DNA from 3 places in the Streptomyces sp. NPDC001056 genome. Region 2 is predicted to be linked to each of the others. Evidence: riboswitches for the same ligand, from Rfam matches in the RefSeq annotation. Region 2 holds a riboswitch; each other region holds the start of a gene.
The links. A riboswitch is a leader RNA that binds a small molecule or an ion and turns the genes downstream of it on or off. The one in region 2 is predicted to bind cyclic di-AMP.
Positions count from the first base shown of each region.

Region 1: another riboswitch for cyclic di-AMP. It lies ahead of ACWDD7_RS21880 (transglycosylase family protein); the one in region 2 lies ahead of ACWDD7_RS02510 (M23 family metallopeptidase).
Region 3: another riboswitch for cyclic di-AMP. It lies ahead of ACWDD7_RS21165 (M23 family metallopeptidase); the one in region 2 lies ahead of ACWDD7_RS02510 (M23 family metallopeptidase).

Region 1 is NZ_JBSFLI010000018.1:109,998-117,557, reverse strand. It holds gene ACWDD7_RS21890 (FtsB family cell division protein) at 1-391, opposite strand, end outside; gene eno (phosphopyruvate hydratase) at 520-1,800, opposite strand; gene ACWDD7_RS21880 (transglycosylase family protein) at 2,382-3,098, opposite strand; cyclic di-AMP (ydaO/yuaA leader) riboswitch at 3,103-3,272, opposite strand; gene ACWDD7_RS21875 (transglycosylase family protein) at 3,450-4,556, opposite strand; gene ACWDD7_RS21870 (DUF899 family protein) at 4,827-5,510, shown strand; gene ACWDD7_RS21865 (cytochrome P450 family protein) at 5,504-6,787, opposite strand; gene ACWDD7_RS21860 (nucleoside triphosphate pyrophosphohydrolase) at 6,835-7,560, opposite strand, start outside.
Region 2 is NZ_JBSFLI010000001.1:524,066-531,625, forward strand. It holds gene ACWDD7_RS02465 (amino acid permease) at 1-396, shown strand, start outside; tRNA gene ACWDD7_RS02470 (tRNA-Lys) at 484-556, shown strand; gene ACWDD7_RS02475 (NADPH-dependent FMN reductase) at 622-1,158, shown strand; gene ACWDD7_RS02480 (leucine-rich repeat domain-containing protein) at 1,155-1,886, shown strand; gene ACWDD7_RS02485 (DUF2637 domain-containing protein) at 1,993-2,649, opposite strand; gene ACWDD7_RS02490 (hypothetical protein) at 2,660-2,833, opposite strand; gene lspA (signal peptidase II) at 3,027-3,557, shown strand; gene ACWDD7_RS02500 (dihydrofolate reductase family protein) at 3,608-4,765, shown strand; tRNA gene ACWDD7_RS02505 (tRNA-Met) at 4,832-4,905, shown strand; cyclic di-AMP (ydaO/yuaA leader) riboswitch at 5,220-5,384, shown strand; gene ACWDD7_RS02510 (M23 family metallopeptidase) at 5,394-6,455, shown strand; gene ACWDD7_RS02515 (aldo/keto reductase) at 6,521-7,465, shown strand; gene ACWDD7_RS02520 (PrsW family intramembrane metalloprotease) at 7,487-7,560, opposite strand, start outside.
Region 3 is NZ_JBSFLI010000017.1:124,797-132,356, reverse strand. It holds gene ACWDD7_RS21180 (DNA gyrase/topoisomerase IV subunit A) at 1-737, opposite strand, end outside; gene ACWDD7_RS21175 (M16 family metallopeptidase) at 1,031-2,425, shown strand; gene ACWDD7_RS21170 (M16 family metallopeptidase) at 2,443-3,813, shown strand; cyclic di-AMP (ydaO/yuaA leader) riboswitch at 4,040-4,200, shown strand; gene ACWDD7_RS21165 (M23 family metallopeptidase) at 4,214-4,957, shown strand; gene ACWDD7_RS21160 (GntR family transcriptional regulator) at 5,158-5,844, shown strand; gene ACWDD7_RS21155 (HPr family phosphocarrier protein) at 6,039-6,323, opposite strand; gene ACWDD7_RS21150 (bifunctional acetate--CoA ligase family protein/GNAT family N-acetyltransferase) at 6,469-7,560, shown strand, end outside.

The DNA.
Region 1 (7,560 bases), on a different contig from region 2:
ACTGCCGGGCCGTGCCCGGGTCGACCACCACGTACCCGGTCTCCCCGGGCATCACGTAGTGCAGGCGCCTGCGGATCTGCTGCTCGGCATAGGCGTCGTCCTGCCAGCGCGCCTTGAGGTCACGCAGCTGTTCGACGCGCTCGCGGGCCTCGGCCCGCTGCCGCTGGAGGTCGGAGATCTGGGCGCGCTGGGAGACGTACTGCCGCATCGGGTAGGCGAGGGCGACCACCAGCGAGCACAGCACCAGCGCGAGCAGCGCGGCCCGGCCGGTCAGCCGGGAGCGGCGCGCCTGCCGCTTGGTCTGCGAGCGGTAGACCCGGGCCGCCGTCTGCTCGCCGAGCAGCCGCAGCCTGGTCGCGGTGGAGAAACGGTCCCGGTCCCTTGCCGCCATGTCGGCTCTCCGCCTCCCCTTTCACGCCCATTTCACGCGGTCGCACCACGTGCGTACGTCCCCGGACACGGTACGGGACCGGGTACGGGGACGTACGTACGACTGGCCAAGAGGTGGCCGGGGGTGGCTCAGCCCTTGAAGCGCGGGAAGGCGCTGCGGCCGGCGTACACCGCGGCGTCGTCGAGGATCTCCTCGATGCGCAGCAGCTGGTTGTACTTGGCGACGCGCTCGGAGCGGGCCGGGGCACCGGTCTTGATCTGGCCGCAGTTGGTGGCGACGGCCAGGTCGGCGATGGTGACGTCCTCGGTCTCGCCGGAGCGGTGGGACATCATGCACTTGAAACCGTTGCGCTGGGCCAGCTCGACGGCGTCCAGGGTCTCGGTCAGCGAACCGATCTGGTTGACCTTGACCAGCAGGGCGTTGGCGCTGCCCTCCTCGATGCCGCGGGCCAGACGCTCCGGGTTGGTGACGAACAGGTCGTCGCCGACCAGCTGGACCTTGTCGCCGAGCTTGTCGGTGACGACCTTCCAGCCGGCCCAGTCGTCCTCGAACAGCGGGTCCTCGATGGAGACCAGCGGGTAGGCCGCCACCAGCTCCTCGTAGTACTCCGTCATCTCGGCGGCGGAGCGCTCCTTGCCCTCGAAGAGGTACTTGCCGTCCTTGTAGAACTCGGAGGCGGCGACGTCGAGCGCGAGGGCGATCTGCTCACCGGGCGCGTAGCCGGCTTCCTTGATGGCCTCAAGGATCAGGTCCAGGGCCTCGCGGTTGGAACCGAGGTTCGGGGCGAAGCCGCCCTCGTCGCCGAGACCGGTGGCCAGGCCCTTGTTCTTCAGGACCTTCTTGAGGGTGTGGTAGACCTCGGCACCCCAGCGCAGCGCCTCGGAGAAGGACTCCGCGCCGATCGGGGCGATCATGAACTCCTGGATGTCCACGTTGGAGTCGGCGTGCGAGCCGCCGTTCAGGATGTTCATCATCGGCACCGGCAGCAGGTGCGCGTTGGGACCGCCCAGGTAGCGGAAGAGCGGCAGGTCGGACGCCTCGGAGGCGGCGTGCGCGACGGCCAGGGAGACGCCGAGGATGGCGTTGGCGCCGAGCGAGCCCTTGTTGTCGGTGGCGTCGAGGTCGAACATGGCCTGGTCGATCAGGCGCTGCTCGGTGGCGTCGTAGCCGACCAGCTCCGGGCCGATCTGCTCGATGACGGCGAGGACGGCCTTCTCGACGCCCTTGCCCATGTAGCGGTTGGGGTCACCGTCGCGCAGCTCGATGGCCTCGAAGGCACCCGTGGAGGCGCCGGACGGTACGGCGGCACGACCCGTGCTGCCGTCGTCGAGGCCGACCTCGACCTCGACCGTGGGGTTGCCTCGGGAGTCCAGGATTTCCCGGGCTACGACGACGTCGATGGACGGCACGAGCATCTCCTTCTTGGATGTGACGCTGGAACTGCGGGGCGGTCTGCCTTACGGCTGTGCCTTGCGACTAGAGCCTAACCGTCCCGGGGTCGTCGGCCACCGACCGACCGTCTGGTGGGCGGCGGAGACATGCAGACGGTACCCATTGTTCACCGTCGGAACAAAGGGGTTCGACGGTGAGACCCTGCTGAAGAACGGGAGAACAAAAGACCCCGCCCCGGCGCGAACGGGGGAAAACGCGCCGGGACGGGGAGCCCGTGGGGACGGGGGGACGGACCTTTCGGGGGGTGTCCGTCGGGGGGCGGACCCTTCGGGGGGCGGACCCTTCGGGGGGTGAGGTCCGCCGGGGGGTGAGGTCCGCCGGGGGGCAGGGCCCGCCGGGGTGGCAGGGCCCGCCGGGGTGGCAGGGCCCACTGGGGGGGCAGGGCCCACTGGGGGGGCAGGGCCCACTGGGGGGGCAGGGTCCGCTGGGGGGGGGCAGGGTCCGCCGGGGGGCAGGGCCCGCGGGGGGGCAGGGTCCGCTGGGGGCAGACCTTTTTCCGGGGGGAGGTCCGGCGGGCGGAGCCGTCAGCGGCCGGGCGTCACTTCAGGTGCAGCTGCTGGCCCGGGTAGATGAGGTCGGCGTTGTCGACGATGTCCTTGTTCAGCTCGAACAGCTTCTTCCAGCCACCGGCCACGTGGTGCCTGACCGCGATGGAGCTGAGGGTGTCGCCCTTGACGACCCTGTACTCGCCGTCGCCCTTCTTGACCTTCTTGCCGGTCGGGGTGGTGACGGTCTTGCTCGCGGCCGAGCCGGCGGAGGCGCTCGCGGACCTGCTCGGGGCCGGGGTGGTGCGCTCGGTGGAGCGGGTGGCGGCCTGCCGGCCCGCGGACCGGGTGGCGGTGCTGTTCGACGTGGTGGCCGTCGAGGCGGAGCCGCCGTACGGGGTGCTGGTCAGGCCCGTGCCGCAGACCGGCCAGGCGCCCTTGCCCTGCGCGGCGAGGACCTTCTCGGCGATGGTGATCTGCTGCGACTTGGTGGCCTTGTCGGCGGTCGACGCGTAGGCGGTGCCGCCGTACGCGGCCCAGGTCGAGGCGGAGAACTGCAGACCGCCGTAGTACCCGTTGCCGGTGTTGATGGCCCAGTTGCCGCCGGCCTCGCACTGGGCGACCGCGTCCCACTGGGAGGCGGTGGCGGCGGAGGCGTTGCCGGCCGCCATCAGCGGAGCGGCGACGGCGACACCGGTGACACCGGCGAGCGTGACGGCGCGGACGGCCTTGGACGGACGACGGTGCTTGCCCTTGCCGGAAAACAGCATGGAACGATCCCCTCACCGACGCCTGCGAGGTGAGCTGTCGGATTCGGGCCGGTTGAGTTGCCCGGCCACACCCCCACATGGAGGCGTGGCTTCACCCCTAGCCGGTCCGGCATCAACTGCCGGGTCCGGCGCTTACCTTGGGTCCCCCGCTCCTGCCTGCGGCGCTTGACGCGACGACTGTTCCCGGGCAGCCGCTGGCAGGATTCGGCGTTGCGGCCGCCGGGGCCCGTGGTGACGAGCGGCCTTGACCGTAGCCACGCGATCCGCGGAATTTCAAAGACGATCAGGGCTTCTGAGACTCATCCCACACTTTCACCAAACCGGACATTTAGCGATCAAGTGGGGCGTCAACTACCCCTGCGCCGCGCCCGTTTCGTCACCGACTTTCAGGGTCTGACCGGCGGTGATGAGGTTCGGGTCGGCACCCACGACCTTCTTGTTCGCGGAGTAGAGCGCGTGCCATCCCCCGTCGACGTCAAGGGAGTCGGCGATGGAGCTCAGCGAGTCGCCCTCGCGGACCGTGTAGGCGCCCGGCTCACGCGAGGCGTGGCGCCCGGAGGAGGAGTCGTTCTGCCCGTTTGTCCTGCTTTCGTCCGCGTTGCCGCCGCGATGACGGCCGCCGCTCAGGGCTCCGGTGTCCACCAGGTCCCAAGAACCGACGTTCTGCCGGGCATTGTCCGGGGTGCCGGTGGACGGGGCGGGCGCCGTGGGGGTGCCGGCCGGGGCGGACGGCGTGGCCGGGACGGACGGGTCCGAGGAGTCGGAGGGGCCGGAGGAGTCGGACGGGTCCGGGCTGGGGACGCCGGTGCCGGAGGTGCCGGTGGGCTTGCCCGGATGCGGGGTCGCGTGCTTGCCCGTCTGCTTGCCGGAGCCCTGGCCCGGCGAGGCGGAGGAGCCGGACGGATCGGCGGAGGAGGCGCCGCCGGAGCCGGAGGCGTTGCCGGAGGCGTTGCCGGAGCCGTTCTGGTCGCCGCTCTGCGCACCGGCCGGGGAGGAGGGGTCGGGCAGGCCGGACGGGTCGGTCGTGCTGCCGCCCTGGCCGCCGCCGTCGCCGACGCCCGGATCGACGTCCACGGAACCGGAGTTCGAGGTGAGCCCGGACAGCAGGGCGCAGGTGGCCCAGGGCGCGGTGCCCTTGTCCTTGAGGATCCGCTCGGCCACGGCGATCTGCTGCGAGCGGCTGGCCTGGTCGGCGGAGGAGGCGTACCGGGTGCCGCCGTACTGGACCCAGTCCTCCTGGGATATCTGGAGGCCGCCGTAGTAGCCGTTGCCGGTGTCGGCGCTCCAGGAGCCGCCGCTCTCGCACCCGGCGACCTTGTCCCAGGTGGTGCCGTCGGCCGCGTGGGCGCTCGCGGCGCCCAGCAGCGGGATGGCGATGGCGGAGCCGGTCACGCCGGCCGCGACGAGGAGGGCCGGAGCCTGACGGGGGCGGCGGTGACGACCGTTCCCGGAAATCATGCGGAAGCCTTTCGTGCGACGGCAGGAACCGGCGCGGCGGATCATGCCGGGCCGCCACGCTGAGGGGTGAAGGTAGCGGCACCCGATGACTTGTCACAAGTTCATGCCGCGCGGATCACGTGAAGATCACAGAGTTGAACGTTCGCCCTCCGCTCCGTCACCGACCCTTTCACTCTTCGGGAACGGCGGTGCCTCACCCGTGGCACGCGGGCTGCCCGGAACCATGGAACCGACCTGTTCCGGGGGGCTGTTCACCCAGGAGGACACCTCATGCGGCACACCCGGTTGCACGGTGAGTCGGCGGAGTACCTCGCCGCACGCGAGGAGTTGCGCGGCGCCGAGATCGAGCTGATGCGGCACCGCGAGCGGGTCGCGGCGCTGCGCCGGGAACTGCCGCCGGGGGCCGAGGTCGGCGAGTACGTCTTCCTCGAAGGCCCCGCCGGTCTCGACGCGGGCGACACGCCCGTCCGCGAGGTGCGGCTCGGCGACTTGTTCACCGGCGGCCCGGAGCGGGCCCTGGTCGTCTACCACCTCATGTACGGCAAACGGCAGACCGAGCCCTGCCCGATGTGCACCCTGTGGCTCGACGGCCTGAACGGCGTCGCCCGTCACCTCGCCCAGAACGTCGATCTGGTGGTCGTGGCCGCCGCCGGTCCGCCCGCCCTGCGCGGGCACGCGCGCGCCCGGGGTTGGTCCCGGCTGCGGCTGCTCAGCGCCGGGGACAGCACCTTCAAGTACGACCTGGGCAGCGAGGACGAGGACGGCGTCCAGGACTCGGCCGTCTCCGTCTTCACCAAGGGCGCGGACGGCACGGTCCGCCACTTCTACTCCGCGCACCCGCGGATGGCCGAGGACATCGACCAGCGCGGCATCGACCTCCTCAACCCCGTCTGGCACCTCCTCGACCTGACGCCGGGCGGCCGGGGCGACTGGTTCGCGGCCCTCGACTACTGAGCGGGCGGCGTGAACTCCACCGGCAGGGTGCGCAGGCCGCGCATGATGAGCCCGCCGCGCCAGCGCAGCTCGGCCGGGTCGGCGGCGAGCCGCAGATCGGGCAGCCGGGTCAGCAACGTGGCGAGCGCGGTCTGCCCCTCCAGGCGGGCGAGCGGGGCGCCCAGGCAGTAGTGGATGCCGTGTCCGTAGCCGAGGTGCTGGTTGTCCCGCCGGCCGAGGTCCAGCACGTCCGGGTCCTCGAACCGCTCCGGGTCCCGGTCGGCGGCGGCCAGCACGACGAGCACCGGGTCGCCGGGCGCGATCTCCTGCCCGCCGATGGTGAGCGGCTCGGTGGCGAACCGCCAGGTGGCCAGCTCCACCGGGCCGTCGTAGCGCAGCAGTTCCTCCACCCCGGTCGCCAGCAGCTCGCCGTCGCCGCGGGCGAGGGCGTCCTGGAGGCGGTGGCGCTGCTCGGGGTGGGTGAGCAGGGCGTAGGTGCCGTTGCCGATGAGGTTGACGGTGGTCTCGAAGCCGGCGAAGAGGAGGATGAAGGCCATCGCCGCGGCCTCGTTCTCGGTGAGGTGCTCGCCGTGGTCGGAGGCGCGGATCAGACCGGAGATCAGGTCCTCGCCGGGCGCGGGCTCGGCGGGCAGTGCCTCGCGCTTCTTGTGGATCAGCTCGGCGAGGTAGCCGCGCATCTTCTTCACCGACCGCGCGACCCCGCCCCGGGGCCCTCCCCCGTGCCGGATCATCATGCCCGCCCAGTCCCGGAAGTCGTCCTGGTCCTCGCGCGGGACACCGAGCAGGTCGCAGATGGCGTAGATGGGCAGCGGGAAGGCGAACTCGTGGATGAGGTCGGCGGAGCCGCGCCGGGCGAACCCGTCGATGAGGTGGTCGGTCAGCTCCTGCACCCGGTGCTCGAACTCGGCGACGCGACGGGGCGTGAACGCCTTGCTGACCAGCCGGCGCAGCCGGGTGTGGTCCGGCGGGTCGATGTTCAGCAGGTGCGTCATCAGCTCGGCCTTGCGCTCGCCCGGGATGCCGGTCTTGCCCTTGGCGTGCTCGGGCTCGTCGTGATGCGCCGGGTTCTTGCTCAGCCGCTGGTCCGCCAGCGCCTGCCGGGCGTCCGCGTACCGCGTGACCAGCCACGCCTCCACCCCACTGGGCAGCCGCGTCCGCCGCACGGGCGCGTGCTCGCGCAACCACGCGTACGCCGGGTAGGGATCGGCGGCGAACTCCCAGGTGAACAGCTCGGGAGCAGCGGGAACGGTCTCGTCGGGGCGAAGCTGATCGGTCACTGTTCGACGGTATCCGGCCGGGCGCGGGGGTGTGTCACCGCTGGCCGCTACTCCTCTCCCCGGCCCGGGTCCACCCCCTCCGCCCGCCGTATCGCGTCCCGGTACGTCCGGGCCGCCGCGCGCAGGGCCGTCTCCGGGTCGGTGCCGGCGGATTCGGCACGGGCGGCGAGGGCGAGGAGGGTGTAGCCGATGTCGTCGCCCTCGGGGAGGGGGACGTCGAGGCCGGCGACGCGGGCGCGGGCGGCGAGTTTGGCGGCGAGGGCGAGGCCGGGCTGGCCGAGGGGGATGCCCTCGGTGACGGAGGTGCGGCGCTTCTCCTCGGCCTTGGTACGCAGCCAGTGCGCCTTGACGTCCTCCGGGGTCTCCGCCTTCTCGTCGCCGAAGACATGGGGGTGGCGGTGGATGAGCTTGGCGACGATGCCGCCCGCCACGTCGTCGATGGAGAACGGCTTCTCCGGGTGCTCCTCGGCGATCCGGGAGTGGAAGACGACCTGGAGGAGGACGTCGCCCAGCTCCTCGCGCAGTTCCTCGCGGTCACCGGCCTCGATCGCCTCGACCAGCTCGTACGCCTCCTCGATGCCGTACTTGGCCAGGCCCTCGTGGGTCTGCCGGGAGGACCAGGGACACTCGGCGCGGATGCGGTCCATGACCTGGACGAGGTCCAGCAGGCGGGCGCCGGGCAGGTCGTACGAGGCGGGCAGCAGCTCCAGCTCGGGCATGCGGACCCGGCCGGAGCCGGCCAGCCGGGCCAGGCCGTCGGTGAGGGCGGGCTC
Region 2 (7,560 bases):
GCCGCTGTCTGGCTGGCCGCGCTCGCCGCGCTGGTCCTCGGTCTGCCCTACCTGATCAACACGACGGCCTACGCGGCGGTGACGTCCATCGCGGTGATCGGCCTCTACATCGCGTACGTCGTCCCGACCTTCCTGCGGCTCCGCAGGGGCACGGCGTTCGAGCGGGGGCCGTGGCACCTGGGCCGCTGGTCCGGCGTGGTCGGGGTGGTCTCGGTCCTGTGGGTGGCGGCGATCACGATCCTCTTCATGCTCCCGCAGGTGTCCCCCGTCACCTGGGAGACCTTCAACTACGCCCCCGTCGCCGTCCTCGTCGTCCTCGGCTTCGCCACCACCTGGTGGCTCGCCTCCGCCCGCCACTGGTTCCTCGACCCCGCCCGCCCCCACGTCAAGAACTAGCCATCCTCCCTTCGACGCGGCCGGGTCCCCCCTACCCGATCGGAGACCCGGCCTCCTCCGGCTATGCTCGGACAGGCAACATCGCCTGGGCCCTTAGCTCAATTGGCAGAGCAGTGGACTTTTAATCCATTGGTTGTGGGTTCGAGTCCCACAGGGCCTACGGAATCGCCCCCAGCTCAGAGGTAGTTCGAGCTGGGGGCTCATCCGTTTCGAGGGGGTTCGGGGATGATCCTGCTGCTTTCCGGGAGCCTGCGGGTCGGCTCCACCAATGAGGCGCTGCTGCGGACGGCGCAGGTCGTGGCGGCGGAGGCGGGGGTGCGGGCCGTCGTCCACGACGGGCTCGGGCGGCTTCCGCACTTCAATCCCGACGACGACCGGGAACCGCTGCCGGCGGCCGTGGCCGAGATGCGGGCGGCGATCGACGCGGCGGACGCGCTGCTGATCTGCACACCGGAGTACGCCGGGACCCTGCCGGGCGCCTTCAAGAACCTGCTCGACTGGACGGTCGGCGGGACCGAGATCTGCGACAAGCCGGTCGCCTGGGTCAATGTGGCGGCGCCGGGGCGGGGGCAGGGCGCGGAGGCCACGTTGCGGACGGTGCTCGGGTACACCGGGGCGGCCATCGTGGAGGCGGCCTGTGCGCGGGTGCCGGTGGGGCGGGCGGACGTGGGGGAGGACGGGGTCGTCGCCGACGCGGAGGTGCGCCGGCGCGTCGGGGACGTGCTGGGGCTGCTGGCGGCGGCCGGGGCGGGGCAGGCGTGACGCCGGACCCCGCGTACGTGCTGGATCTCTGGCGGCGGCAGCTGGGGCGTGTGCCGGAGTCGGTCTGGGAGCGCGCCGGGCTCCAGGTGCTCATCCTCGCGGACAACGGGCTCACCGCGCTGCCGGGCGACATCGGGCGGCTGCGGGGCTTGCGGACCCTGGACCTCGGGCACAACCGGCTCACCTCGGTGCCCCCGCAGATCGGGGAGCTGGCCGGACTCGACGGTTGTCTCTACCTGCACGACAACGAGCTGGGCGAGATCCCCGAGGAGGTCGGGAACCTGGCCCGGCTGAGGTACCTCAACGTCGGGGAGAACCGTCTCACGGCGCTGCCCGAGGGCATCGGGCGGATGGCCGCTCTCGTCGAACTCCGGGCACAGCACAATCGGCTGACCGCGCTGTCCGACAGCATCGGCGACCTGCGGGGGCTGCGCGAACTCTGGCTCCGGGGCAACGCGCTCAAGGGCCTGCCCGCGTCCGTGGCGGCGCTGAAGGAGCTGCGCCACCTCGATCTGCGGGAGAACGCCCTGGCCGAACTGCCGGGAGTGCTCGCCGGCCTGCCCCTGCTGCGGCAGCTGGACGTGCGGAGCAACCGGCTCACCCGGCTGCCCGACTGGATCGTGGACCTGCCCTCACTGGAGAAGCTGGACCTGCGCTGGAACGACTGCCCGCGGGAGTCGTCGCAGGTGGCCGCGCTGGAGCGGCGAGGGTGCGTCGTCCTGCTGTGACAGGGCATGACAAGGCGTGACGGTGCAGGACGAGGCGTGACCGTACAGGACGAGGCGTGACCGCGCCCGCCGGTGCCCCGGCGGGCCGGCCCCGTCGCCGGCGCACTCACCGGATGTCGTACGGCCCCTGCGCCTTGGGGTGGCGGCGGCTGTGCGCGGCGTGCCGAGGCCGGCTCACCTTGGAGGAGACCTGGCCGACGATCTCCCAGAAACACACCAGCGCGGTGATCGGCGGGATTCCGAAGATGATCAGGGAAAGCGGGGAATGCGCCGCGTGACAGACGCACAGCGCGACCGCCAAGGTGGAGGCACCCAGCAGAACGCCCCACGATCTCCTGGCACTTCGGCTCTGGACCGTCGCCCGGAGAATGGACAGCGCCGCCACGAGCCAGGGTCCGTACACCGTCAGGGGCCACCACTGCGCGAGGCGCATCGGCAGTACGGAGGAAGCGGTGGCGCGGAGTTGGGCGTAGGAATAGGAGAAGGACCAGCCCAGCATGCACAGCGCGCACACCGAGATGGTGGCGATCAGCAGCGTGACGTGCGCACCGCGCTGGTTGTCGCGCAGTGATCCGGGGTCGGTGCGGATGCGCCGGCGGTTTCTCCGGTGGCTGGACCTGGCGCCCGGCGGGGCGGCCGGGTCGGGATTCGCGGCGGACGCGCCGGACAGCATCTGGGCCAGCTCTTCGACCGGGTCCCACTGCATCTCCAGCGTGCTGAACCCGTAGTCACACAAAGCGTCTTCATCGTGAATCCTGTCCATCGGCCGAGTCCTAGAGCCTCACCATCGCCCGCAGGTACTCACTCTCCAGCTGGCGGATTCTCCTCAGAAAGTCGTCGAGGAGATCTGAACAGCCGTCGGTGAACACCTCGCCTTCCTTGCCTTCCAGCCGGAATGTGACCGGCGAGTGGAGATTCAGCGCTGTGCGTCTCTCAGTGCGTGCCACGGTCAGCTAACGAGCCTCTCGGGAGGAGGGGGTGTGGGGCATTCGGGTGCTTCTGTAACTCGAAAGCGGGGTTCGGCGGTCCTATGACAGCAACTGGAGAAAATACGAATGCCGTTTTCGTCGGCCGTGGTTCACCGGTGACGCCCCGCACGGCGGCCCGTACGCTGGGCGGGAAACGGGGAGGGGTACGGGCGTGACGCAGAGCGAGTCGAGCGGGGCCTCCGGGGCACGGCGGCGGGGGTGGGTGCTGTGGCTGGTGGCCGCCGTCGCCTACGCCGTCGACCTGGGGAGCAAGCTCGCGGTGGTCGCGGGTCTGGAGGGGCGCGATCCCGTGCCGGTGCTCGGGTCCTGGCTGGAGCTGAGGGTGCAGCGCAATCCCGGCGCGGCCTTCGGCATGGGCAGCGCGACGACCATCGTGTTCACGCTCATCGCGCTCGCGGTGGCCGCCGTCATCATCCGGGTCTCGCGCCGTCTGACCAGCACACCGTGGGCGATCGCGCTCGGGCTGCTGCTGGGCGGTGCGGTCGGCAACCTGACCGACCGGCTCTTCCGCTCGCCGGGCGGGATGCGCGGCGCGGTGGTCGACTTCGTCTCGGTGCGCGACTTCAGCGTCATGAACCTCGCCGACTGGGCGATCACCTGCGGCGGCGTCCTGATCGTCGTCCTGTCCTTCGCCGGGCACGAACCGGGCGGCGCGCGCGCTCCCCGGGAGCGGACCGGCTGACGGCTCCCCGGGAGCACGCGGGCCGGCACCGGGGCCGCACACTGGAGCCGATGAGCACCGAGCGAGCCCTCACCGAGCCCTACCCGTACGTGCTGCTGTCCGCCGCCGTCTCCCTCGACGGCTGCCTGGACGACACCGGCCCCGAGCGGCTGCTGCTGTCCGGTCCGGCCGACTTCGACCGGGTCGACGCGGTACGGGCCTCGGCCGACGCCCTCCTGGTCGGCGCCGGCACCCTGCGCGCCGACAACCCCCGCCTGCTGGTCAACTCGGCGAAGCGCCGTGCCGCCCGCCGCGCGCAGGGCAGGCCGGAGTACCCGCTGAAGGTCACCGTCACGGCGACCGGTGACCTCGACCCGGGGGCCGTCTTCTGGCACACCGGCGGGGAGAGACTCGTCTACACGACCGACCGGGGCGCGGCGAAGGCCGCCCGCCTCCTCGGCGCCACCGCCGACGTCGTCCCGCTCGGCCCGGCGCTCGACTGGCGCGCCCTGCTCGGGCATCTGCGCGCGGTGCGCGGGGTCGGGCGGCTCATGGTGGAGGGCGGCGGCACCGTCCACACCCAGCTCCTCCAGCAGGGCCTCGCGGACGAGCTGCACCTGGCGGTCGCCCCGCTGATCGTGGGCGACCCGGCGGCCCCGCGGCTGTTCGGGCCCGGCCGCTACCCGGAGGGGCGGCTGCGGCTGATCGAGTCCCGGCCGGTCGGGGACGTCGTGCTGATGCGCTACGCGCCCACCGCGCCCGGCGCCGGCCCGCTGCCCACCGCCGCCGACCGGCACTGGCTGCGCACCGCCTGTGAGCTGGCCGAGCTGTGCCCGCCCTCGGAGACGGCCTTCAGCGTCGGCGCGGTCGTGGTCGCCGCCGACGGCACCGAGCTGGCCCGGGGCCACTCCCGCGAGGGCGGGGACCCCGTGGTGCACGCGGAGGAGGCGGCGCTCGCCAAGACCGACCCCGCCGACCCGCGGCTGCCCGGCGCCACCGTCTACAGCAGCCTGGAGCCCTGCGCCCGCCGCGCCTCCCGGCCCGCGCCCTGCGCCGAGCTGATCCTGCGGGCGGGGGTGCGCCGGGTGGTGACCGCCTGGCGGGAGCCGGACACGTTCGTCGTGGCGGCCGACGGCACGGGAGTGCTGGTGGGCGGGGGCGCCGAGGTCGTCGTCCTGCCCGAGTACGAGGCGTCGGCCAAGGCACCGAACCGGCATCTGCTGGGCTGAGCGCGACCCCCGCTTTCCAACCGATGTGCTTTCCACCCCGGTGATGGCGTACAGTGGAGTCAACGACGCGGGGTGGAGCAGCTCGGTAGCTCGCTGGGCTCATAACCCAGAGGTCGCAGGTTCAAATCCTGTCCCCGCTACTGAAAACTCAGGGCCGGAATCCGGAAACGGATTCCGGCCCTGAGTGTTTTCCGGGTGCCCTGAGGAGTGCACCCCCGAGGGGGCGTCACCCATGGTGACCGTGCGACCGCCGAGCGCATAACATCTGAGTCACCATCAAAAACCCGATGACTCCTGAACGTCGGTCAACTCGCCCGGTTTGAGGGCTTCCTGGGCGGTAAGTCCGCGGGTCGGAGCGTTAATGATCAAGCCGAACGGCTTGGAAACTTCCCCCCGGGTCTATTAACGTTCGATAACGCAGCGCGGTCGTCCCAGCCGTCACCCGAGGCGGCTCCGTGCGCACGCGCCGAATCCCGTAAGGGAACCGGGGAACCACCACCTTGGGGTGAATCACGCGGACACCGTCGTGAACTCAGCGAGTCACGAGTGGCAACGCGCGTAGGAGACCTTCCTGCTCCGAACCCGTCAGCTAACCCGGTAGGCGGAGGAAGGAAAGGAGCACGCCCCCGTGGCGTCCAACCGGCCTGCCCCAGAAGCCCCGTTCGTGCCCGCTCAGCGCGAACCCGAGTCGTTCGGCTACGGCCCCGGCCCCGACGACGAAGGCCCCTGGGAGGAGTGGAACCCCACCGAGGAGTCCGTCGCACCGGTCCGCGGCCGGCACCGCGTCGCCAAGCAGCGCGGCGGCTTCGCCCGCAGTTCCACCGTCCTCGGCGTCGGCGTGATCGCCGCGGTCGGCGCGGGCGGCATCGCGAGTGCCAACACCGGCAAGCCGCCGGTCTCCATATCGATGCCGGACATGCCGAACGTCTCGGTGCCCCACCTGTCCTCCGTCGAGCACTTCTTCGGCGACGACTCCGCCGACGCGCCCAAGGCCGGTACCGCGACCGCGACCGCGCTCACCGACCTCGGACAGACCACCGAGGGCGGCAAGAGCACCGACGCCGGCGAGGCCCTGCGCAACCGGATCATGGCCCAGGCCGAGCAGCAGCAGGGCCAGGCCGACAGCAAGGCCACCGCCGCGATGGTCGCCGCGGCCCAGCAGCAGAGCGACGACGCGGCCGCACGGGCGGAGAAGGCGGCCGCCGCCAAGGCCGCCGCCGCCAAGGAGAAGGCGGAGGCCGACGCCAAGAAGGCCGCCGAGGCCGCGCGGCTGGCCGAGCTGGCCAAGCAGTACACGCTGCCGGTCGTCTCGTACACGATCACCGGCACCTTCGGGCAGCCCGGCGCCATGTGGTCCTCCGGCTACCACACCGGCCTCGACTTCGCCGCCCCCACCGGCACCCTGATCAAGGCCGTCCACGGCGGCACCATCACCCAGGCCGGCTGGGCCGGCGCCTACGGCTACCGCACCGTCCTCACCCTGGACGACGGCACCGAGCTGTGGTTCTGCCACCAGTCCTCCATCAACGTCTCCGTCGGCCAGAAGGTCACCACCGGCGAGGTCATCGGCCGCGTCGGCGCCACCGGCAACGTCACCGGGCCGCACCTGCACCTGGAGGTCCACCCGAACGGGCAGGCCACCGCCGTCGACCCGGCGCCCTGGCTGCGCGACAAGGGCCTCAACCCCTGACCGAGGCCCCGGTTCGGGCACCGGCGGTGGAATGCGATCACCCACCGCCGGTGTTGATGTGGAGCATGACTTCTCCGCGCACACTGGGTTCTTCCGACATCGAGGTCTCCCCGCTCTGCCTGGGCGGCAACGTCTTCGGCTGGACCGCCGACGAGCAGGACTCCTTCGCCGTCCTGGACGCGTACACGGCCGCGGGCGGCAACTTCGTCGACACCGCCGACGCCTACAGCGCCTGGGTGGAGGGCCACGAGGGCGGCGAGTCCGAGACCGTCCTCGGCAAGTGGGTCAAGGCCCGCGGCAACCGCTCCGACGTCGTCATCGCCACCAAGGTCAGCCAGCACCCGCGGTACCAGGGCCTGTCCGCGGCCAACATCAAGGCCGCCGCCGACGCGTCCCTCGCCCGCCTGGGCACCGACTACATCGACCTCTACTACACCCACTTCGACCAGCCCGAGGTGCCGGTCGAGGAGATCATCGGCGCGCTGGACGAGCTGGTGAGGGCCGGCAAGGTCCGGCAGATCGCCGCGTCCAACATCAGCGCCGAGCGGCTCCAGGAGTCCCTGGACTTCTCCAGCCGCGAGAACCTGGCCCGCTATGTGGCGCTCCAGCCGCACTACAACCTGGTCTCCCGCGACACCTACGAGGGCGCGCTCCAGGACCTCGTCGCCCGCGAGGGGCTGTCCGCGGTGCCGTACTTCGGGCTCGCCTCGGGCTTCCTGACCGGCAAGTACCGGCCCGGCGCGAAGGTGGACAGCGCCCGTGCCAACCGTGCCGCGGAGTACGCGGAGACCGAGCGCGGCCAGAAGGTCCTCGCGGCCCTCGACGAGATCGCCGCCGCGCACGGCGCCCCACAGGCCACCGTCGCCCTCGCCTGGCTGGCCGCCCAGCCGACCGTCACCGCCCCGATCGCCTCGGCCCGCACCCTGGAGCAGCTCCCGCCGCTGCTGGCCGTCGGCGACCTGAAGCTGACGGACGACGAGCTGAAGAAGCTGACGGACGCGTCGGCGTGAGGCGCCCCCGCCACCGCTGAGTCATCCGCGGTACGGGTTGTACGACGGGTACGGCGCCGCCGGGTAGCCGTACCCGTCTCCCGGACCGTGCGCGT
Region 3 (7,560 bases), on a different contig from region 2:
GCGTACGCGTCGCGGATGCCGTCCAGGCCGACGATCCGGCCGCCGGTGGGCAGGTCCGGGCCGGGGACGTGCTTCATCAGCGCGTCCAGGTCCGCGTTCGGGTACCGGACCAGGTGGCGGGCGGCGGCCACGACCTCGCGCAGGTTGTGCGGCGGCATGTTGGTCGCCATGCCGACCGCGATGCCCGAGGAGCCGTTGACCAGCAGGTTCGGGAAGGCGGCGGGCAGGGCCACCGGCTCCTGCTCCTGGCCGTCGTAGTTCGGCGCGAAGTCGACCGTGTCCTCGTCGATCGACTCGGTCATCAGGCTCGTGGCCTCGGCCATGCGGCACTCGGTGTACCGCATGGCGGCCGGCGGGTCGTCATTGCCCAGCGAGCCGAAGTTGCCGTGGCCGTCGACCAGCGGCAGCCGCATGGAGAAGGGCTGGGCCATGCGCACCAGGGCGTCGTAGATCGACGCGTCGCCGTGCGGGTGCAGCTTGCCCATGACCTCGCCGACGACACGCGCGCACTTCACGTAGCCGCGTTCGGGGCGCAGGCCCATCTCGTTCATCTGGTAGACGATCCGGCGGTGCACCGGCTTGAGACCGTCACGGGCGTCCGGCAGGGCGCGCGAGTAGATGACCGAGTAGGCGTACTCAAGGTAGGAGCCACGCATCTCGTCCACGACGTCGATGTCGAGGATCTTCTCCTCGTACGAATCGTCGGGCGGCGGGGTCTTCGTGCTGCGGCGGGCCATCGCTGCCGGCTCCTCCTGATCTGATCGCTCGCCTTCGGGGCGCGCACCCTTCGGCTCGCTCGTGCTGAAGCTTTTGACGGATCTGTCGCGGACCATTGTGGACCGGGGCACTGACAACCCGGACCGTCGCCCCGGGCGATCACCGGGTCCGGGTGCGAGGCAGGCTACGCGATCCGCTGTGGGCGTACGTGCCGCGGGAACTTCGCCGAGGCCCCGCACGCTTTGCATACAGTGGCAGGAACGGCAGGAAAACCGCGGTTTCCACAACCGCCTCCGCTCGCGAAGGGACGTACATGCCCATGGGTCACACGACCACGGCCGAGGCAGGCTCCGGGGGCCTGACAGCGACCGAGCACCGGCTGGCCAACGGTCTGCGCGTGGTGCTTTCCGAGGACCACCTGACCCCCGTGGCGGCGGTCTGCCTCTGGTACGACGTCGGTTCCCGCCACGAGGTCAGGGGCCGCACCGGCCTGGCCCACCTTTTCGAGCACCTGATGTTCCAGGGTTCCGGGCAGGTCAGGGGCAACGGCCACTTCGAGCTGGTGCAGGGCGCCGGCGGCTCGCTCAACGGCACCACCAGCTTCGAGCGCACCAACTACTTCGAGACCATGCCCGCCCACCAGCTGGAGCTCGCGCTCTGGCTGGAGGCCGACCGCATGGGCTCCCTGCTGACCGCCCTGGACGACGAGTCCATGGAGAACCAGCGCGACGTCGTCAAGAACGAGCGCCGCCAGCGCTACGACAACGTCCCCTACGGCACGGCCTTCGAGAAGCTGACCGCCCTGTCGTACCCGGAGGGCCACCCCTACCACCACACGCCGATCGGCTCCATGGCGGACCTGGACGCGGCCACCCTGGAGGACGCCCGCCAGTTCTTCCGCACCTACTACGCGCCGAACAACGCGGTGCTCTCCGTGGTCGGCGACATCGACCCCGCGCAGACGCTCGCCTGGATCGAGAAGTACTTCGGTTCGATCCCGTCCCACGACGGCAAGCCCGCGCCCCGAGACGGCTCCCTGCCGGACGTCATCGGCGAGCAGCGGCGCGAGGTCGTCGTGGAGGAGGTCCCGGCGCGCGCCCTGATGGCCGCCTACCGGCTGCCGCAGGACGGCTCGCGCGCGTGCGACGCGGCCGACCTCGCCCTGACCGTGCTCGGCGGCGGCGAGTCCTCCCGGCTGTACAACCGCCTTGTGCGGCGCGACCGTACGGCCGTCGCGGCCGGCTTCGGCCTGCTGCGCCTGGCCGGCGCGCCCTCCATGGGCTGGCTGGACGTGAAGACCTCCGGCGACGTGGAGGTGCCGGTCATCGAGACCGCCATCGACGAGGAGCTGGCCCGGTTCGCCGAGGAGGGCCCCACCCCGGAGGAGATGGAGCGCGCCCAGGCCCAGCTGGAGCGCGAGTGGCTGGACCGGCTCGGCACCGTCGCGGGCCGCGCCGACGAACTGTGCCGCTACGCCGTCCTGTTCGGCGACCCGCAGCTCGCGCTGAACGCCGTGCAGCGCATCCTGGAGGTGACCCCCGAGGAGGTCCGGGAGGTCGCCGAGGGCCGGCTGCGCCCCGACAACCGCGCGGTCCTGGTCTACGAGCCGAAGTCCCCGCAGGCCGTCGAGGACGCCGACGTGCCCGCGGACCCGGAGTCGGAGGCCACCGTAGAGGCCGGAAACGAGAACGAGGAGACGGCCAAGTGACCGAGCAGCTCGCCACCATGGACTTCCACCCCCAGCCGCAGGCCGGCGAGGCGAAGCCGTGGGCCTTCCCGGCCCCGGAGCGCGACGCGCTCGACAACGGCCTGACCGTGCTGCGCTGCCACCGCCCCGGCCAGCAGGTCGTCGCCGTCGAGGTGCTCCTGGACGCCCCCCTGGACGCCGAGCCGGCCGGCCTGGACGGCGTCGCCACCATCATGGCGCGGGCCTTCTCCGAGGGAACCGACCAGCACTCCGCCGAGGAGTTCGCCGCCGAGCTGGAGCGCGCGGGCGCCACCCTCGACGCCCACGCCGACCACCCCGGCGTCCGGCTCAGCCTGGAGGTCCCCGCCTCCCGCCTGCCCAAGGGCCTCGGGTTGCTCGCCGACGCGCTGCGCGCCCCCGCCTTCGCCGAGAGCGAGGTCGAGCGGCTGGTCCGCAACCGCCTGGACGAGATCCCGCACGAGCTGGCCAACCCCGCCCGGCGGGCCGCCAAGGAACTCTCCAAGGAGCTGTTCCCGGCGGCCGCGCGCATGTCCCGGCCGCGCCAGGGCACCGAGGAGACGGTCGAGAAGATCGACGAGACCGCCGTACGCGCGTTCTACGACCGCCATGTGCGCCCCGCCACGGCCACCGCGGTCGTGGTCGGCGACCTCACCGGCATCGACCTGGACGCGCTGCTCGGCGACACCCTGGGCGCCTGGACCGGCACCCCGGGCGAGCCCCGGCCGGTGCCCGCGGTGACGGCCGACGACACCGGGCGCGTGGTCATCGTGGACCGGCCCGGCGCCGTCCAGACGCAGCTGCTCATCGGCCGGGTCGGTGCGGACCGGCACGACCGGGTGTGGCCCGCCCAGGTGCTCGGCACCTACTGCCTCGGCGGCACCCTCACCTCCCGCCTGGACCGCGTCCTGCGCGAGGAGAAGGGCTACACCTACGGTGTGCGCGCGTTCGGGCAGGTGCTCCGCTCGGGTCCCGAGGGCAACGGCGTCTCCATGCTGGCCATCAGCGGCTCGGTGGACACCCCCAACACGGGTCCCGCCCTGGACGACCTGTGGAAGGTGCTGCGCACTCTCGCGGCGGAGGGCCTGACCGACGCCGAGCGGGACGTCGCCGTGCAGAACCTCGTCGGCGTCGCGCCGCTCAAGTACGAGACCGCGGCGGCCGTCGCGGGCACGCTCGCCGACCAGGTGGAGCAGCACCTGCCCGACGACTTCCAGGCGACGCTCTACCGGCAGCTGGCCGCGACGGGCACCGTGGAGGCCACCGCGGCCGTCGTCAACGCCTTCCCGGTGGACCGCCTGGTGACCGTCCTGGTCGGCGACGCCGCGCAGATCAAGGCGCCGGTCGAGGCGCTGGGCATCGGCGAGGTCACCGTGGTGGCGGCCGAGTAACGGCACGCGCGGGCAGGCTCCTTACCGGTGGGGCCCTGACGGCCTACGGGGTCGTCAGGGCCCACTTTGTTCCACTCTCTCCTCAGGATGTCCGAATTGGGGCGGAGGTTGCCTTTCTGCCCTGTGGGATGCGCTACAAAAGCCGCGATCCGTTTGGGCTTTGAGAGCCGGTCCGCTTAGCGTCGTCCGGGTTGTTCGTCGGGCAGTGCGCCGCAGCCGCGGCACCGGACAGCCATCGCCGAGTCCCCGCAGGCGCGAGCCGGGGGAGCCGGGGACCCACACGTCCCTTGGGGTGAATCGGGCATCCGCGCGACAGCGTGGCGCCCGTAGGAGACCTTCCTGCTCCGAACCCGTCAGCTAACCCGGTAGGCGAGAGGGAAGGAAAGGACGAGCCACACACATGGCGTTCGTATGCGCCACCGGGAAGCACCGCAAGCCCGGCCGGGTCAAGCGCGCCACCGCCCAGGCGGCCGGCATAGCGGCCCTGACGACCACCGGCGTCATCGGGACCCTCGCCGCGTCCCCGGCGCTCGCCGCCGAGAACACCGCCGAGCAGACCGGCCTCACCCCGGTGCTCGCCGCGACCGACGACCTCGCCGAGCACATCGACGCCCAGGCCACCGCCCAGCAGCGGATCGCCGAGCACGAGGCGGCCGAGAAGGCCGCCGCCGCGCGGGCGAAGGAGGCGCGCGAGGCCAGGGCCCGCGCCGCCCGGGAGGCCGAGCGCAGGCGGCTGAACGCCTTCGTCGCCCCGATCGCGCACTCCTACGTGTCCACCGGCTACAAGGTCGGCAGCTCCCTGTGGTCCTCCGGCTCGCACACCGGCATCGACTTCCACGCGGCCACCGGCACCCCCGTGCACGCGGTCGGCGTCGGCACCGTCGTCTCCACCGGCTGGGGCGGGGCGTACGGCAACGAGATCGTGATCCGCATGGCCGACGGCATGTACACCCAGTACGGTCATCTGTCGTCCATCGGCGTCACGGTGGGCCAGCGGGTCGTCGCGGGCCAGCAGATCGCCCTGTCCGGCGCGACCGGCAACGTCACCGGCCCGCACCTGCACTTCGAGGCACGCACCGGCCCGGACTACGGCTCCGACGTCGACCCCGTCGCGTACCTGCGTCACCACGGCGTGAACGTCTGACCGTTCCCGCACAGCCGTCCGAAGCCCCGGCCACCCGGCCGGGGCTTTCGCCATTTTCCGGCCGTTCCGCCGGGACCTGTCCAAAAAATATCCATGGATTCCGGCCTCCCGTCGGAAATTCCGGCCCGGTGGAATAGAGTCACGGAAAACACACGTCCGTCGTCGGCGTCGTGTCGCGGGTATTAAGGCGGAGGTCGGTCATGCGTATTCCGGCGCACTCGGTGTGCACGGCGATCCGGGACGACATCGTCGCCGGCGTCCTCGAACGCGGCGGCCGCCTCACCGAGGAGGTGCTGGCCCGCCGCTACGGCGTCTCGCGCGTCCCCGTGCGCGAGGCCCTGCGCACCCTGGAGGCGGAGGGCTTCGTGGTGACGCGCCGGCACGCGGGCGCCTGTGTGGCCGAGCCCACCGAGCAGGAGGCCGCCGACCTGCTGGAGATGCGCCTGCTGCTGGAGCCGCTCGGGGCCGCCCGGGCGGCGCGGCGGCGCACCGAGGCGCATCTGAAGGTGCTGCGCGGACTGGTCCGGCTGGGCCAGGAGCGCGCCAGGAGGGGTGGCGGCGAGGATCTGCGCGCCCTGGACGGCTGGTTCCACGAGACGCTGGCCCAGGCGTGCGGCAGTCCCTCGCTGACCTCGACGCTCACTCAGCTGCGCCACAAGATCGCCTGGATGTACACGGTGGACACGCCGTCGGACGTGGCCGGCACCTGGGCGGAGCACGGCGCGATCGTGGACGCGGTGGCGCGCGGCGACGGCGAGCGCGCCCGCGCGGTGACCGCCCTGCACACCGAGCGGACGACGGCCGCGCACCGGTTGCGGATTCCCGGCGCCCCGGAGCGGGTGAGGACTTCGCAACATCCCGTAAACATGTCCGGTGCACGGAATTAACGCGGATGCCGTATACAAAGTGGGTGGGATATTCGGCGGACGCTTATTTCGACCTGTCGCGAATTTCCGGATGCGGGCCATGATGAATAGCTGTCATGGTTCATACGGCGGTGCTCCGAAAACACGGAAGCCACGCCACCCGACAGGGATGACGCGGCTTCCCGCATCCCGCTGAGAGTGTCGCGGGGTCCTGCTCAGACCGTCTCGGGCAGCTCTTCCAGGCCCTCGGCGACCAGCTTGGCCAGCCGGTCCAGCGCGGCTTCCGCGCCGTCGGCGTCGGACGCGAGCACGATCTCCTCGCCGCCCTGGGCGCCCAGGCCCAGAACGCCCAGCATGGAGGCCGCGTTGACCGGGGTGCCGCCGCCGGACTTGGCGATCGTCACCGGGATGCCTGCGGCCGTGGCGGCCCGGACGAAGATGGAGGCGGGGCGGGCGTGAAGACCCTCGGCCCAGCCGACGTTGACGCGGCGCTCAGCCATGTGTTGCTGCCCTTCGCTGTTCAGGGTTGTCTAGACCAGTCTTCCATATCGTGAAGCGTGCCAGAAGAGGGGCTGCGCACCCCCTCCGCCGTGCTCCACAGACTGCCTCGCGCCGTTGTCGGACGCTAGCCGTACTCTGGGGCCCATGCGAACCTCGGCGGAACCGCAGGACCGGTACGAGTACCCCGCGCACTGGGAGGCGGACGTGGTGCTGCGGGACGGGGGCACCGCCCGCATCCGGCCCATCACCGTCGACGACGCCGACCGCCTGGTCCACTTCTACGAGCAGGTCTCGGACGAGTCCAAGTACTACCGCTTCTTCGCGCCCTACCCCCGGCTGTCCGCCAAGGACGTCCACCGCTTCACCCACCACGACTTCGTCGACCGGGTGGGCCTCGCGGCCACCGTGGGCGGCGAGTTCATAGCGACGGTGCGCTACGACCGCATCGGCGCCGGCGGCGTGCCCGCGTCCGGCCCGGCCGACGAGGCCGAGGTCGCCTTCCTGGTGCAGGACGCCCACCAGGGCCGGGGGGTCGCCTCCGCCCTGCTGGAGCACATCGCGGCCGTCGCCCGGGAGCGGGGCATCCGCCGGTTCGCCGCCGAGGTGCTGCCCGCCAACACCAAGATGATCAAGGTGTTCACGGACGCCGGGTACACCCAGAAGCGCAGCTTCGAGGACGGCGTCGTATGCCTGGAGCTGGACCTCGAACCCACGGACCGCGCCCTCGCCGTGCAGTACGCGCGGGAGCAGCGCGCGGAGGCCCGCTCGGTGCAGCGGCTCCTCGCCCCCGGCTCCGTCGCGGTCATCGGCGTCGGCCGCGCGCCCGGCGGCGTGGGCCGCAGCGTCCTGGCCAACATCAAGGACGCCGGATACGCCGGCCGGCTGTACGCCGTGAACAAGGCCTTCCCCGAGGACCTGACGGAGGTCGACGGGGTGAGCGCGTACCGCTGCGTGCGGGACATCGAGGGCCCGGTGGACCTCGCCGTCGTCGCCGTACCGGCCGAGTACGTGCCCGCCGTGGTCGCCGAGTGCGGGGAACACGGCGTCCAGGGGCTCGTCGTGCTCAGCGCCGGGTACGCCGAGAGCGGGCCCGAGGGCAAGGTGCGGCAGCGGGCGCTCGTGCAGCAGGCGCGGGCGTACGGCATGCGGATCATCGGGCCCAACGCGTTCGGCGTCATCAACACCGCCCCGGACGTACGGCTGAACGCGTCCCTCGCCCCCGAGATGCCGCGCCCC